One region of the Faecalibacterium sp. 3 genome, then DNA from elsewhere that is predicted to be linked to it. Evidence: predicted binding sites of a transcription regulator. Region 1 holds the regulator's gene; the other holds the start of a gene.

Region 1 (7,535 bases):
GTTCAGCTTCTTGGGGATCTCCACCTCGCACTTGACGTACATATCGCCCCGGCCGCGGCCGTTCAGATACTGGATGCCCTTGCCGCGCAGGCGGAAGGTGGTGCCGCTCTGGGTGCCCTCGGGCACGGTGTACTCCACCTTGCCGTCAATGGAAGGCACCTGCACGGTGTCACCCAGCACGGCCTGACTGAAGGTGATGGGCACGGTGACCCACACATCATAGCCGTCGCGCTGGAACACCTCGCTGGGGCGCACCGTGACCATGACGATCACATCACCGGCAGGACCGCCGTTGGCACCGGCATCGCCCATGCCGCGCAGTGCAAAGCTCTGATCGTCGTCGATGCCCATGGGGATGGACACCTCCAGCGTCTTTCTGGTAGCCACCTTGCCCGCGCCATGGCAGACCTTGCAGGGGTTCTTGACCAGCTTGCCCTTGCCGCCGCAGCGGGAGCAGGGCTGCTGGGTCTGCATGACGCCAAAGGGGGTGCGCTGCTGGCGGATCACGAAGCCGCGGCCGCCGCAGTCCGGGCAGGTCTCAGGGCTGGAACCGGCAGCACAGCCGCTGCCGTGGCACTCGGTGCACTCCTGCTGGCGGGTGATGGTGATGTTCTTCTTGCAACCGTGCACGGCCTCGTCAAAGCTCAGGGTGATGCGTACCCGGATATCCTGACCCTTGCGCGGTGCGTTGGGGTTTGCCTGACGGGACGAACCACCGAAGCCGCCGAAGCCGCCGCCAAAGATATCGCCGAAGATGTCGCCCAGATCCACACCGTCGCCGCCAAAGCCGCTGAAACCGCCCGCACCGGGGCCGCCGCCGTTCTGTGCTGCATAGGCAGGGTCAACACCTGCAAAGCCGTACTGGTCGTACAGCTGGCGCTTTTTCGGGTCCGAAAGCACCTCGTTTGCTTCGTTTACTTCCTTGAACTTTTCCTCGGCGTTCTTATCGCCGGGGTTATAGTCCGGGTGGTATTTCATTGCAAGCTTGCGGTATGCCTTTTTGATCTCGGCATCGGTCGCAGTCTTGGATACCCCCAGCACTTCGTAGTAATCACGCTTTTCCTGTGCCATATCCACTCACCTCTCCGGGAACGTTTGATCCGGGAAACGCCCCGGTTGGTTCCTCGCTCTATAACCAGCAAGAGCCGCTCCGGCAAAACCGGAGCGGCTTTTGCTATTCTACGCATGTGTCCGCCGGTTTGGCCGGGCACACACTGCTGTGTTTTTTATCAGACTTCCTTGAAGTCGGCATCCACAACGCCGTCATCACCCGGCTTCTGCTGGTTGTTTGCGCCTGCATCGGGGCCGGGCTGTGCACCGGCGGCCTGCTGTGCGGCAGCAGCTGCCTGATACATCTTCTCGAACACCTGGCTCAGGGCTTCCTGCTTTGCCTTGATGTCGTCCACATTGCCGGACTGAACAGCGGTCTTCAGGTCGGCCAGCTTGCTCTCAGCCTCAGTCTTGACGTCGGCGGGCAGCTTGTCGCCGTTCTCCTTCAGCATCTTCTCGGTCTGGAACACCATCTGGTCGGCACCGTTGCGGATATCGACCTCTTCACGCTTCTTCTTATCGTCGGCAGCAAACTGCTCAGCTTCCTTCACAGCCTTGTCGATGTCCTCCTTGGACATGTTGGTGGAAGCGGTGATGGTGATGTTCTGCTCCTTGCCGGTGCCCAGATCCTTTGCGCTGACCTTCACGATGCCGTTTGCATCGATATCGAAGGTAACTTCGATCTGAGGCACACCACGGGGAGCCGGAGCAATGCCGTCCAGATGGAAGACGCCCAGACTCTTGTTGTCGCGTGCGAACTCACGCTCGCCCTGCAGCACGTTGACCTCAACAGAGGGCTGGTTGTCGGCAGCGGTGGAGAACACCTGGCTCTTGTGGGTGGGGATAGTGGTGTTGCGGTCGATGATCTTGGTGCACACGCCGCCCAGAGTTTCAATGCCCAGGCTCAGCGGGGTGACATCCAGCAGCAGCAGGCCCTTGACGTCGCCCTGCAGCACGCCGCCCTGAATGGCAGCACCCACAGCCACGCACTCATCGGGGTTGATGCCCTTGAAGGGCTCGCAGTTCAGTTCCTTCTTGACTGCATCGTAGACAGCGGGGATACGGGTGGAACCGCCGACCATCAGGACCTTCTTCAGGTCAGAGGGACGCAGGCCTGCATCCTGCAGAGCCTTGCGGACGGGGCCCATGGTGCGGTCCACCAGATCAGCGGTCAGCTCATTGAACTTTGCGCGGGTCAGGGTCATATCCAGATGCTTCGGGCCGGTAGCGTCGGCAGTGATGAAGGGCAGGTTGATCTGGCTGCTCATTGCGCTGGACAGCTCGATCTTTGCCTTCTCGGCAGCTTCCTTCAGACGCTGAGCAGCCATCTTGTCCTTGCGCAGGTCGATGCCGTTCTCGGTCTGGAAGGCATCTGCCATCCAGTTGATGATGCGCTCATCGAAGTCATCGCCGCCCAGATGGGTATCACCGTTAGTGGCCAGAACTTCGGTGACGCCGTCGCCCATCTCGATGATGGACACATCGAAGGTGCCGCCGCCCAGGTCGTAGACCATGATCTTCTGGTCCTCTTCCTTATCGATGCCGTATGCCAGAGAAGCGGCAGTAGGCTCGTTGATGATACGCTTGACGTTCAGGCCTGCAATGGTGCCTGCGTCCTTGGTGGCCTGACGCTGGCTGTCGTTGAAGTAGGCAGGAACGGTGATGACGGCCTCGGTAACAGACTCGCCCAGATAAGCCTCGGCGTCAGCCTTCAGCTTCTGCAGGATCATAGCGCTGACCTGCTGGGGAGTGTACTCCTTGCCGTTCAGGGTCACCTTGTGATCGGTGCCCATGAAACGCTTGATGGAAGCAACGGTGTTCTCGGGGTTGGTGATGGCCTGACGCTTTGCGACCTGACCCACCAGACGATCGCCGGTCTTGGTAAAGCCGACCACAGACGGGGTGGTGCGTGCACCCTCAGAGTTTGCGATAACAACGGGCTCGCCGCCCTCCATGACAGCCACGCAGCTGTTGGTAGTACCAAGGTCGATACCAATGATCTTACTCATAATGAAAACTCCTCTCGAAAGAACAAATCGTATTGTTTATGTGATGCTCAAATGTTTGTAAGCGGATATTATATTCAAAACCCCTGCGGGTTTCTGCATTGTTACTCGGCCACCACAACGGTCGCATGGCGGACGATCTTATCGCCCAGTCTGTAGCCCTTCTGGTAGACCGTGATGACGGTGCCGCTCTCCTGTCCGTCCGGGGCGGGGATCTGCTGCACCGCGTTCATGAAGTTGGGGTCAAAGGGCTTGCCCAGCGCTTCGATCTCCTCCACATGGAGGACGTCCAGCGCCTTGGCGGCTTTGTCCAGCGTCATGGTCACACCCTTTTTGTAGTTCTCGTCGGTGGTGGGGGCGTTGGCTGCCATCTCCAGCGTGTCCAGAATGGGGATGATCTGGTTCACCGCAAAGGAAATGCCATCGTTGAACTTCTGGTCGGCTTCGCGGGTGGAGCGCTTGCGGTAGTTCTCGTACTCGGCAGCCATGCGCAGCAGCTGGTCTTTGGCCTGTGCAGCGTTGGCTTCGGCCGCGTCCAGCTTTGCCTTTATGGCTTCCAGCTCACGGGCCTTCTTATTGAACCAGCCGCCATCCTTCTTCTTATCATCCTTCGGGTCGGCAGCTTCAGCAGCAGGTTCCTGTTCGGGTGCTGCCTGCTGGGCCTTCTCCTCGGGAGCCGTTTCGGGCTGCTCCGCTTCCTGAGCCGGAGCCGTCTTTTTTGCTTCTTCGCTCATTCCAGATCCTCCTTATAGATCACAGTCCGCCGGGGTACGGCAGCCTGTGGGGTGTCTTTTCGTTTGCCGCTCATGCCCTCGCCCAGCTGGTCTGCAAAGTAATGCAGCAGCGGCATCAGTTTCTGGAAGGGCATCCGGGTGGGGCCGATCAATGCAATGGAGCCCCACAGGCCTCCGCCCACCAGATACCGGTCGCTCACGATGCACAGGCCCGGGATCTGCGGTTCCAGATCCTCGCCCAGCAGCACGCTCTCGCTGCGTTCTGCCGGAGGTGCGATCAGGGCCGCTGCCTGTTCTTCGTCGTTCAGCAGGGTAAGGATGTCACCCACCTTGCCGTCCAGCTGAGGCCAGTCCAGCAGATACTGCTCACCGCCCAGAAATACGTGGGGCTTGACGGAGTCCTGCAGGATGGCCGCCGCCGCGCTGATGACAGGCACCAGCTCCGGGTCGATCTGGCTGCACAGCTCTGCCAGCAGCCGGGGCGAAAGATCCACCGGCGCCACAAAGGTGAGGTTTCGGTTCAGCAATGCGGCAAGAGCCGCCGCATTCTCGCGGGAGAGGCCGGTGCGTACCCGCGCCACACGGGTGCGGACGTAACCGGCAGTTGTCACGGCCAGCACAGCGGCTGCGCTGCGGCCCACCTGAACGACTTCGTAATGGGCAATGCACAGATCCTCTGCACACGGGGTGCTGATGGCGGCAGTGCAGCCGCTGATGGCGGCCAGCGCCCGGGCTGCACCCTGCGCCAGCTTTTCCGGCTCGTGGTCGAGACTTGCGAACACCGCATCCACACGGGCGCGGCTCACGCGGTCCAGCGGCTGATCGTCGGTCAGCAGATTATCAAGGTAGTAGCGGTAGCCCTTGGCACTGGGCACACGGCCCGCGCTGGTGTGGGGCTGCTCCAGCAGGCCCAGCTTTGTCAGCGCCGCCATTTCATTGCGGAGCGTTGCGCTGGAAACTGCCATGTCAAAGTAGTTTGCCAGCACGCTGCTGCCAACGGGCTCGCCTTCGAGACCATACAGCGCCACGATCGCCTGCAAGACTCGCTGCTTGCGTGCATCCATCGTCATAGCGCCTGCCTCCTTTTTGCGTTCGCTTTGTTTGTTTAGCACTCCTTGTTCCTGAGTGCTAAGACCATTATAGCCAATTTTCCGGTGCTGTCAAGCCCCTTGGAAAAATGTTATCAAAGATTCATAATTCTGTCATAAAAAGGGGGTGTGGCCCTGGCAGTACGTCAGGCTTTCCGGTTTTGCCAAAGCGTCTGAGGGGTCAAGCCCGCTTCCCGCTGCGCCGCGCTTTCGCGGAAAGCAGCGCGGCAAATACCGTTTGCCGCCACGACCCCCACCCGTGAAAACGCAATGCCGGGCGGTCCGCAGACCGCCCGGCATTGCTCTATTATAAATAATTTTTCCGCTGAATATGCGCAATATGCGCAAAGCAGCGCGGCGCGCATTCAAAATCGTCCTGCCTTACTCCTCCATCTGTCTGGCCAGAAACGCTGCCGCCACATTCACCGCCTTGAGCTGGGCGGCGTCCGGCACAGCGGTGCGGTCTTCGGTCAGCAGACCCACCACGCCGATCACATCGCCCGACGCAATGATGGGTGCGGCGCACAGCACCACCCGGGGCGAGCCCTCGCAGGGCAGGATGCATTTTTCCGCAATGCCCTCGCACTGGTACAGCCTGCGGCCATCCATCAGCTTTTCCAGCGGCTGGCTGATGCTGCGGTCGGCCAGCTCCCGCCGGCCGCTCCCGCTCACCGTGAGGATGCGGTCCCGGTCTGCCACAAAGGTGGTAAGCGCAAAGCTTTTGCTCAGCACCTCGGTGTACTGGGCTGCCACTGCGTTCATTTCGCCAATGGGGGAATACTTTTTAAAGATCACCTCGCCGTCGCCTGTCGTGAAGATCTCCAGCGGGTCGCCGCGGCGGATGCGCTGGGTGCGGCGGATCTCTTTGGGGATCACCACCCGTCCCAGCTCGTCGATGCGGCGCACGATACCTGTTGCTTTCATTGTTGGCTCCTCCGTTTCCTTGAAAATGCCTGCACCTCTAGTATCTGTCAGCCCGGGCAATTTATACCTACGGAAAGCTGCCCCTTCGTTGCGTTTCCGGCAGGGTTCTGCTACAATGATACCAAAAGCCGTTTTCATAAGCACAGCACCCTGCTTATGAGGACAGCTTCTGAAATTCTGCTGAGAAAGGCAGGTGTCAGGATGCCGAACATCCTCATTCTTGGCGGCGGTGCCGCCGGGCTGGCCGCCGGGCTGGCCGCCGCACAAAGTGCACCCCGCGCGCAGGTGCTCGTGCTGGAACGCAACCCAAGGCCGGGCAAAAAGCTGCTGGCCACCGGCAACGGCCGCTGCAATCTGGACAACACCGGCATCGCGCCGGAGCGGTATTTCACGGCCGACCCGGCGGCGCTGCTCCCGCTGCTGGACGCTGTGAATGCAGCCGACCCGCTGGGCTGGTTCCGCGCTCTGGGGCTCTATACCCGCACCGACGAAGCGGGGCGCATCTATCCCTATTCCAATCAGGCAGCGGACGTGCTGGCCCTGCTGGAGCACCACCTTGCGCAGCACCATGTGCAGCTGCGCACCGGCTGCACCGTGCGCACCCTGAGCCAGAGCCGCAGCGGCTACGCTGTGCAGTTCGAGACGGCAGAGGGCAGCACCGAGACCCTGCGCGCGGATGCCGTCATCTGCGCCATGGGCGGTGCCGCCGGGCCGCAGTTCGGCACCGACGGCTTCGGCACCCGGTTCGCCGCCCAGTGCGGCGGCAGAACGGAGCCGCTGTATCCCTGTCTGACCGCTCTGCAGTGCGCAAAGCCCAACAAGACTCTGGCCGGCATCCGCGCCAAGGCCGCGGCCTCCCTGTTGGACGGAAGCCGTGTGCTGGCCACAGAGACCGGCGAGGTGCAGTTCACCGACTATGGCCTTTCCGGCATCTGTATCATGCAGCTGTCCGGCCTGCTGGCACCGGGCCGCAGTCCAAAGGCTCCTGCGGTGGAGCTGGATCTTTTTCCGGCGCTGGACGAAGCAGAGCTGACCGCCCTGTTCCGTTCCCATGCCGCCCAGACGGCAGGGGACAGCCCTGCCGGGTTCTGGCTGGGCCTGCTGAACCGGAAGCTGGGCTGCGCTGTGTGGTCTGCCGCCGGGCTAAGGGACGGCAACGCTCCCGCCGTTCTCACTGCCGGACAGTGGCAGAAACTGGCCCACACCGCCAAGCACTGGCGCTTTGAGGGCCTGACGCCCTGCGGCTGGAAGCAGGCGCAGGTGACCGGCGGCGGGCTCTCGCTGCGGGAAGTGGATGCGCATTTTCAGTTTCAGGGCTGCCCGGGCCTGTATTTTGTGGGCGAAACGCTGGACTGCGCCGGCAGCTGTGGCGGCTTCAATCTGCACTGGGCCTTCGGCAGTGGGATCGCAGCCGGGCGGGACGCCGCCCGCCGCATTCAGCGGCAGCGGAAAAAATAGCCGTCCGGGAGATGAGCGGCACCGCCGTATATTGCTGCCGTTCCATTCACCACCAAGTAACAAAACAATTCACTATGTGCTGGTACATCCTGATTATCAGGGGAAGGGCATTGCCGGAGAGATGCTGGAACGTATCAAAGAAAAATATAAGAACTACCTATAATATTGAGGGAATGCCAGAGGACGAAAAGAATGTCCCGTTCTATGAAAAGCACGGCTTTCAGCGGATGGAGCATGGTTCGGCCATCCAAATTTGCAACTATTCTGATAAACGC
Region 2 (7,535 bases), 1.7 Mb from region 1:
GGCGTGGGTGAGCCTTCCGGTCACCCGTATCAGGGCCACGTTCTCCAGCTTGCCAGCGTGCTGGGCGTGGAGGAAGAAAACGGCTTCACCCTCAACTACGACAAATACAACTGGGAGGAGCACCCCGACCACTTTATCCTGCAGGACGCCGACCGGCCCGTGGACTTTGGCGAGGGTAAAAAGAACATCTACGCCCTCGAGGGCACCGAGGTGCTGGTGCAGCGAAACAAAGAAGTGCAGATGGCGGCACACGACTTCGGCAAGGGTCGTGCCGTGTACATCAGCGGTGTGCCTTACAGTTTTGCCAACAGCCGCACCCTTTACCGCGCTATCCTGTGGAGTGCCCACAGCGAGGAGGAACTGCATACATGGTTCAGCTCCAATTATAATGTAGAAGTTCACGCCTACGTCAAGAACGGCAAGTATTGTGTGGTGAACAACACGTACGAGCCGCAGGACACCACCGTTTACACCACAGACGGCAGCAGCTTTGCTCTGCATCTGGATGCCAACGAGATCAAGTGGTATGAGATCTAAGTTCTCCTTTTCATAAACGAACACAACGGGCAGCTCTGTTACCAGAGCCGCCCGTTGTGTTTGCTGTATCTGCCGATAACTCAACCTGTGTCAATCGAACGCTGCAATGGAGATGGCTGGAAACGCAGAAATTCAGTAATGCAAGCGTAATAGACCTGCAGAAAAAAGAAACTGCCCGTGCGAGTATGCGTAAGATGGTGAAGCACTTGCTGAAAAAATATAAGTATCCACCGGAAGATTATGATACGGCAATCAGCACGGTCATTAGCCAGTGTGAGATGTGAACTGACAACATGGTAGTATGAATTGTATGAAATGTCGTTGATTTGTGCTTGACAATCGGATTCCTTATGTGGAGCAGACCTTCGGTTATGACCTGAACCGCACCTGCGATGAAATTCGGCCGACCTATCATCATGTGGAGACCTGTCAGGAAACTGTGCCGGAAGCCATCATCGCTTTTCTGGAAAGCGTCAGTTTTGAGGATGCACTTCGCAATGCAGTTTCTCTGGGCGGCGACAGCGACACCCTTGCCTGCATCACCGGCGGCATTGCCGAAGCTTTTTACGGGATGCCGCAGGAACTGCGGGACGAGACTTTGAAACGTCTGCCGGAGGATATCCGGGAAGGATATGAGCTGTTTCGGTGGAACATCGGCCAGAGATAAGACATTCGGAGAACCAAGGAGCAGATACAACACACTCGTGATGTGAAGTATCTGCTCCTTGGTTTTTAATAAGACTCGATGGAGGGCGTCTTGCATCGGCCTGAGAAATCCGATATACTGAATCCAGAGAGTATATCGAATTTTTGGGAAAAGGAGAGAACGGTATGGAACATCTTTATGAAAAGGCACTGGAAAGTGCGGAATATATCAAGACGCACACGAAAAAGCGCCCGAAGATCGCGGTGGTGCTGGGCTCCGGCCTTGGCAAGCTGACCGCGGACTTTACGGACACGGAAGAACTGTCCTACAAGGATATCCCCAACTTCCCGGTATCCACGGTGGCAGGACACAAAGGTGCATTGTTGGCTGGCAAGCTGGGGGACACGGAAGTCTACGCCATGGAAGGCCGCTTCCATTTCTATGAGGGCTACTCCATGAAGGAAGTCTGCTACCCGTTCTATGTGTTCAAGCTGCTGGGCGTGGAAAAGGTGGTGCTGACCAATGCATGCGGCGGCATCAACCGGGAGTTTGCGCCGGGCACCCTGATGCTCATTACCGACTTCATCAACATGATGGGCACGAACCCCCTCATTGGCCCCAACGATGAGCGCTTCGGCCCCCGCTTCCCGGACATGACCGAACCTTACAGTCTGGAACTGCGGAACCTTGCCAAGCAGACTGCCGATGAACTGGGCATTGCCTACAAGGAGGGCGTTTACATGGGCTTTATGGGCCCTTGCTATGAAACGGCGGCTGAAATTCGCGCCTTTGCGGGGATGGGAGCCGATGCCGTGGGCATGAGCACCGTGCCGGAAACCATGGTCTGCAACTACATGGGCATGAAGGTACTGGCCGTCAGCTGCATCACTAACATGGCCACCGGCATCCAGACGGTCAAGCATAGCCACGCCCGTGTGCTGGAGATCGCAAATCAGGCAGGCGATACCCTGTGCCGATGGCTGGGTGCGGTGATTCAGAGAATGGAGTAAAAAAGATATACCATGAAAATCCTTTCGTTTGGTTCCCTCAACTACGATTATACCTATGAGGTCGAGCACTTTCTCGCGCCCAAAGAGACCCTTGCAGCCAAGTCCATGCAGCGGGGCTTTGGAGGGAAAGGCGCAAACCAGTCTATCGCCTTTGCACGAGCTGGATTGTCAGTATGCGCAGATCATAGATGGCGTTTTGCCGGCGTATGATGTGCCGGAAAGCGCACTTTCCGACTATCTGCGGCCAAACTGGAGCGATGCGTGCATCAATGTCCGCACCGAGGAAGCCTACGAAACGGCCCATGAGGTGCTACGGGCGGAAGGACTGTTTCTAGGCACATCGGCAGCAGCGGCTTTGCACGCAGCGGTGCAGGTGGGCCGCAGACCGGAGAATCAGGGAAAGAACATCGTGGTCATCGTCCCGGACAACGGCATGAAATATCTGTCTACGCCGATGTACCGGCAGAAATGATAAAAACACGATGATGCGACTGAATTTTGAAAAGATTGCATAGGATTTTATAAAAGTATTATTCTTTTATGAATTTTAGCGCTCTTCTATTGACACTGCTAATTAACGGTGCTATAACAGTGGCGTGCTCAGGAGGAAGGGCAAAAGGAGAGCCGCAAGGCTCCCCGGAAAGCCTTTCTGAGTGGACGCTTCAGATTTTTTGCCCCGACCCGAACGCCGGGATTGGAGGAATGATTTATGCTTATGCCGACTGTTTTCCATGAAAACCTGTTCGATGATTTCTTCGATCCGTTCTGGAATGACGCTGCACTGGAACGTGCTATGAACCGTGAGGCTCGTGGCGCCTTTGGTAAGCGTGGTGCAAACATGATGAAGACCGATGTCAAACAGACGGACAATGGCTACGAAGTAGCTGTTGACCTGCCGGGCTGCAAGAAGGAAGACGTCCAGATGGAACTGGACGACGGCTACCTGACCATTCAGGCAGTGCGCAGCCACAGCAACGACGAAAAGGATAAGAAGGGCCGCTATCTGCGGCGCGAATCCTTCTCCGGCACCTGCGCACGCAGTTTCTACGTGGGCGATGTGAAGAAGGAAGACATCCACGCAAAGTTCGAGGATGGCGTCCTGCACGTCGAGCTGCCTGCTCCTCAGCAGACGAAGGCTTTGCCTGAGAACCCGAACCTGATCGAAATCGAGTAAAACGCCGGTCGTGTGCGCCAAAGCACAACGCACATAAGATGCCCCCGGAGAGCCGCAACAAGCCCTCCGGGGGCATTTTTGTTTCGCTATCTTTTCCGCAAGGGAAAATCATGGTATACTGAGAACAGCAACTCGGAATTTATGGAGGTACTTCACTATGGAATACAAACGCTTTGGCGGTAAGCTCCTTGTCCGCATCGACAAAGATGAGGAGATCGGTGAAACAAATTTGATTTTAGGGGGACAAAGATGAGTGATGTAAAAGGAAAGACCGGCGCAGTCCTGAGGGAGACGGCAGTCCTGACCGGGGCGGTGGCGATCATTGCGGCGGGTGTTTTCTTTTTTCTGGTGCCGAGCCATACATCCGTCAGCAGCATTTCCGGCCTTGGCATCGTGCTGTCCAATTTTGTGCCGCTGCCCTTGTCGGTCATTACGATGATCCTGAACGTCGTGCTTCTCATCATCGGGTTCTTTACCTGCGGCAGAGAATTTGGCGCAAAGACCGTATACACCAGTGTGCTGCTGCCGGTGTTTCTGGGGCTGTTTGAAAAGCTGTTCCCGGAGTTCGGCTCGATGACCGGCAGTCAGGAGCTGGACGTGCTGTGCTATATTCTGGTGGTCAGCGTCGGGCTGAGTATTTTGTTCAACCGCAATGCATCCTCCGGCGGGCTGGATATCGTGGCAAAGATCATGAACAAGTACCTGCACATGGAATTGGGAAAAGCCATGTCTCTGTCGGGAATGTGTGTGGCGCTTTCCGCGGCCCTGGTCTACGATAAAAAGACCGTGGTGCTGAGTATCCTCGGTACTTATTTCAACGGCATCGTGCTGGACCATTTCATCTTTGATAACAGCATCAAACGCCGCGTCTGCATCATCACCGAAAAAGAGGAGGCGCTGCGTCAGTTCATCCTCCATGACCTGCACAGCGGTGCGACCATGTACGAGGCCATCGGTGCATACAATCTGGAAAAGCACAACGAGATCATTACCATCGTGGACAAGAGCGAATATCAGAAGCTGATGAACTTTATCAACCGGGAAGACCCCAAGGCTTTTGTTACCATTTACAATGTGTCCAGCATGCAGTATCAGCCCAAGATCTGATCGGCGGAGAGCTGCCGCAAAGGGCGGGCCTTTTGCGGCTTGCTCTTTGCCATAGCTGCGTGGTATACTCAAGTCCGGAAAGATCAAAGCGCATGGAGGAAATAAGCATGCTGACCTATACCTATGTTTCAGAGGGAACGTTTGCCCTGATGGAAAAACCAAAGCCGGTGCTGCAGCACGAGCGGGACGCCATTGTAAAGGTGACCCTTGCCAGTATCTGCTCCAGCGATCTGCACATCAAGCACGGCAGCGTGCCCCGGGCGGTACCCGGCATCACGGTAGGGCACGAGATGGTGGGCATCGTAGAAGAAGTGGGCAGTGCGGTGACCAATGTGAAACCCGGCGACCGGGTGACGGTGAACGTGGAGACCTTCTGCGGAGAGTGCTTTTTCTGCAAAAAAGGCTTTGTGAACAACTGCACCGATCAAAACGGCGGCTGGGCGCTGGGCTGCCGCATCGACGGCGGGCAGGCGGAGTACGTCCGGGTGCCCTTTGCGGATCAGGGGCTGAACAAGATCCCGGACGGCGTTACCGATCGGCAGGCGCTGCTGGTGGGCGATGTGCTGGCCACCGGCTTTTGGGCGGCACGCATCTCGGAGATCACCCCGGAGGATACCGTGCTGATTTTGGGCGCAGGGCCTACCGGCATCTGCACGTTGCTGTGCGTCATGCTGCACAGCCCCAAGCGCATCATCGTGTGCGAAAAGGACGAGAACCGGTTGCAGTTCATCCGTCGGCACTACCCGCAGGTGCTCACGGTGCAGCCGGAGGACTGCGCCGCCTTTGTGCGTGCCCACAGCGACCACGGCGGGGCCGATGTGGTGCTGGAGGTGGCAGGGGCAGACTCCACCTTCCGGCTGGCATGGGAGTGTGCACGGCCCAACGCCGTTGTAACGGTGGTGGCGCTGTACGATAAGGCACAGACCCTGCCGCTGCCGGAAATGTACGGCAAAAACCTCACCTTCAAGACCGGCGGCGTGGACGGCTGCGATTGTGAAGAAACGCTGCGTCTCATCGCAGAAGGCAAGATCGATACCGAACCGCTCATCACCCACACCTACCCCCTGCGCCGGATCGCAGAGGGCTACGAGCTGTTTGAAAAGAAACGGGACGGCGTGATCAAGGTGGCAGTGGAGTGCTGACGGTCTGCGCCAAGGCACAACGCACATAAGGTGGCCCCGGAGAGCTGTAACAAGCCCTCCGGGGCCATTTTTGTTTCCCGACATCTTTTCCGCAGCGGCAAGGCGTGGTAGAATAATGGCAGAACCAATCCACAGGTGAGAAAATCGAACTTCAGAGAGAGGAGATGTTTCTATGCAGTCTGATGAGCTGAAACGCCGGATCTCGGCAGGCAGAGGAGATGCTTTGGCTGATCTGGTTTTGAAAAATGCCAGAATTGTCAATGTGTTTACCGATGAGATCGACACCGCTGATATTGCCATCAGCGGAAATTCGATCGTGGGCGTGGGAACGTATCATGGCCGGAAAGAAGTTGATCTGCACGGCAAATATGTCTGCCCGGGCCTGATCGATGGGCATATCCACATCGAAAGCTCCATGCTCTGTGGTCCGGCTTTCGAGCAGGCAGTGCTGCCCCACGGTACCACTGCGGTGGTCACAGACCCACACGAGATCTCGAACGTTGCGGGGCTGGAAGGCTTGGATTTTATGCTGGAAACGACAAAAAATCTGACCCTTTCGGTTTATTTCATGCTGCCCTCCTGCGTTCCGGCCACGGATCTGGATGAATCCGGTGCGGTGCTGAACGCAGAACAGCTCCGGCCTTACTACGGCGATCCCCGCGTGCTGGGGCTTGCGGAGCTGATGAATGCCTATGGGACGGTGCGCTGTGACCCGAAGATCCTGCAGAAGATCCGCGACTGCACCGAAGCGGGAAAGATTGTGGATGGACACGCACCGCTTTTGAGTGCTAAGGACCTGAATGCTTATATTGCGGCAGGCGTTCAGTCCGATCACGAGTGCTCCAACATCGAGGAAGCCATGGAAAAACTCCGGCGCGGACAATACATCATGATCCGGGAAGGAACGGCTGCCAAAAATATGGAGGCCCTGATGCCGCTGTTCCGGGAGCCCTATTGCAGCCGCTGTATGCTGGTGACGGATGATAAGCACCCCGGTGACCTGCTGGACAGCGGCCACATCGATTCCAACATCCGTAAAGCGATCCGGCTGGGCGCAGACCCAGCAGTGGCCGTCAAAATGGCAACGCTGGTCCCGGCACAGTATTTTGGGTTCAAGCAGCGCGGTGCCGTAGCACCGGGGTACCGGGCAGATCTGGTTGTGGTTTCTGATCTGGAATCCTTTACGGTCGAACAGGTTTACAAGAATGGCACGCTGGTGGCCGAGCACGGAAAAACGCTGAAACCCGCACCGCTTGACATCGACCGTGTGAGATTTTCCCACGTTATGGATTCCTTTGATCTGGATGAGATCACACTGCAGGACCTGGAACTTCGGGAAAGCGGGGAGCAGGAGCGTGTCATCTGCCTGAACCGGGGCGAGCTGCTTACGGAGGAAAAAATCATCCCGTTCCAACGGCATCCGGGCAAAGCTCCCGGTGTGGACCCGGAACACAACATCGTAAAACTGGCCGTTTTTGAGCGGCATCATCACTCCGGCCATGTGGGCATTGGCTTTTTAGGAAACTTCAGCCTGAAATGCGGAGCCGCTGCATCGAGCATCGCACATGATTCCCATAACTTGATTGTGGCAGGGGACAACGATACCGATATGATGCTGGCCGGCAACACTGTGCGGAAAAACAAAGGCGGACTTGCGTTTGTGGCAGGTGGACAGGTCGTGGCAGAACTTGCGCTTCCGGTGGCCGGATTGATGAGCACCGAAAGCGCAGAGAGCGTTGCGGCGAAAATGCAGGCGCTGAACGATGCCCTCAAGGCACATGGCGTGGCGGAAGACATCGGCATTTTTATGACCCTCGCCTTCGTCAGCCTTCCGGTCATTCCAAAACTCAGACTGAATACATACGGCATCATCGATGTAGCGCAGCAGAAAGTCGTTCCGGCTGTTTTTTAATAGGCGA

The links. The regulator HrcA, encoded in region 1, represses chaperone genes, less so after heat shock. The targets are predictions, from matches to a motif close to TGTTAGCACTCNNNNNNNNNGAGTGCTAACA.
Region 2: a site for HrcA is predicted at 2,739-2,769, ahead of ACNSPV_RS12985 (Hsp20/alpha crystallin family protein). Genes of this name have one in related genera too.

Annotation. Positions count from the first base shown of each region.
Region 1 covers NZ_JBLWFN010000001.1:1,086,387-1,093,921, forward strand. Annotated here, with positions in the region: gene dnaJ (molecular chaperone DnaJ) at 1-1,071, opposite strand, end outside; gene dnaK (molecular chaperone DnaK) at 1,230-3,059, opposite strand; gene ACNSPV_RS05080 (nucleotide exchange factor GrpE) at 3,161-3,790, opposite strand; gene hrcA (heat-inducible transcriptional repressor HrcA) at 3,787-4,860, opposite strand; gene ACNSPV_RS05090 (stage V sporulation T C-terminal domain-containing protein) at 5,260-5,802, opposite strand; gene ACNSPV_RS05095 (aminoacetone oxidase family FAD-binding enzyme) at 6,004-7,260, shown strand; gene ACNSPV_RS05100 (GNAT family N-acetyltransferase) at 7,337-7,423, shown strand.
Region 2 covers NZ_JBLWFN010000001.1:2,748,317-2,755,851, reverse strand. Annotated here, with positions in the region: gene gnpA (1,3-beta-galactosyl-N-acetylhexosamine phosphorylase) at 1-537, shown strand, start outside; partial or broken gene ACNSPV_RS13010 (type I restriction enzyme endonuclease domain-containing protein) at 687-821, shown strand; gene ACNSPV_RS13005 (ADP-ribosylglycohydrolase family protein) at 866-1,204, shown strand; gene ACNSPV_RS13000 (purine-nucleoside phosphorylase) at 1,369-2,193, shown strand; gene ACNSPV_RS12995 (PfkB family carbohydrate kinase) at 2,206-2,403, shown strand; gene ACNSPV_RS12990 (pyridoxal-phosphate dependent enzyme) at 2,345-2,665, shown strand; gene ACNSPV_RS12985 (Hsp20/alpha crystallin family protein) at 2,903-3,367, shown strand; gene ACNSPV_RS12980 (YitT family protein) at 3,617-4,474, shown strand; gene ACNSPV_RS12975 (alcohol dehydrogenase) at 4,582-5,616, shown strand; gene ade (adenine deaminase) at 5,789-7,528, shown strand.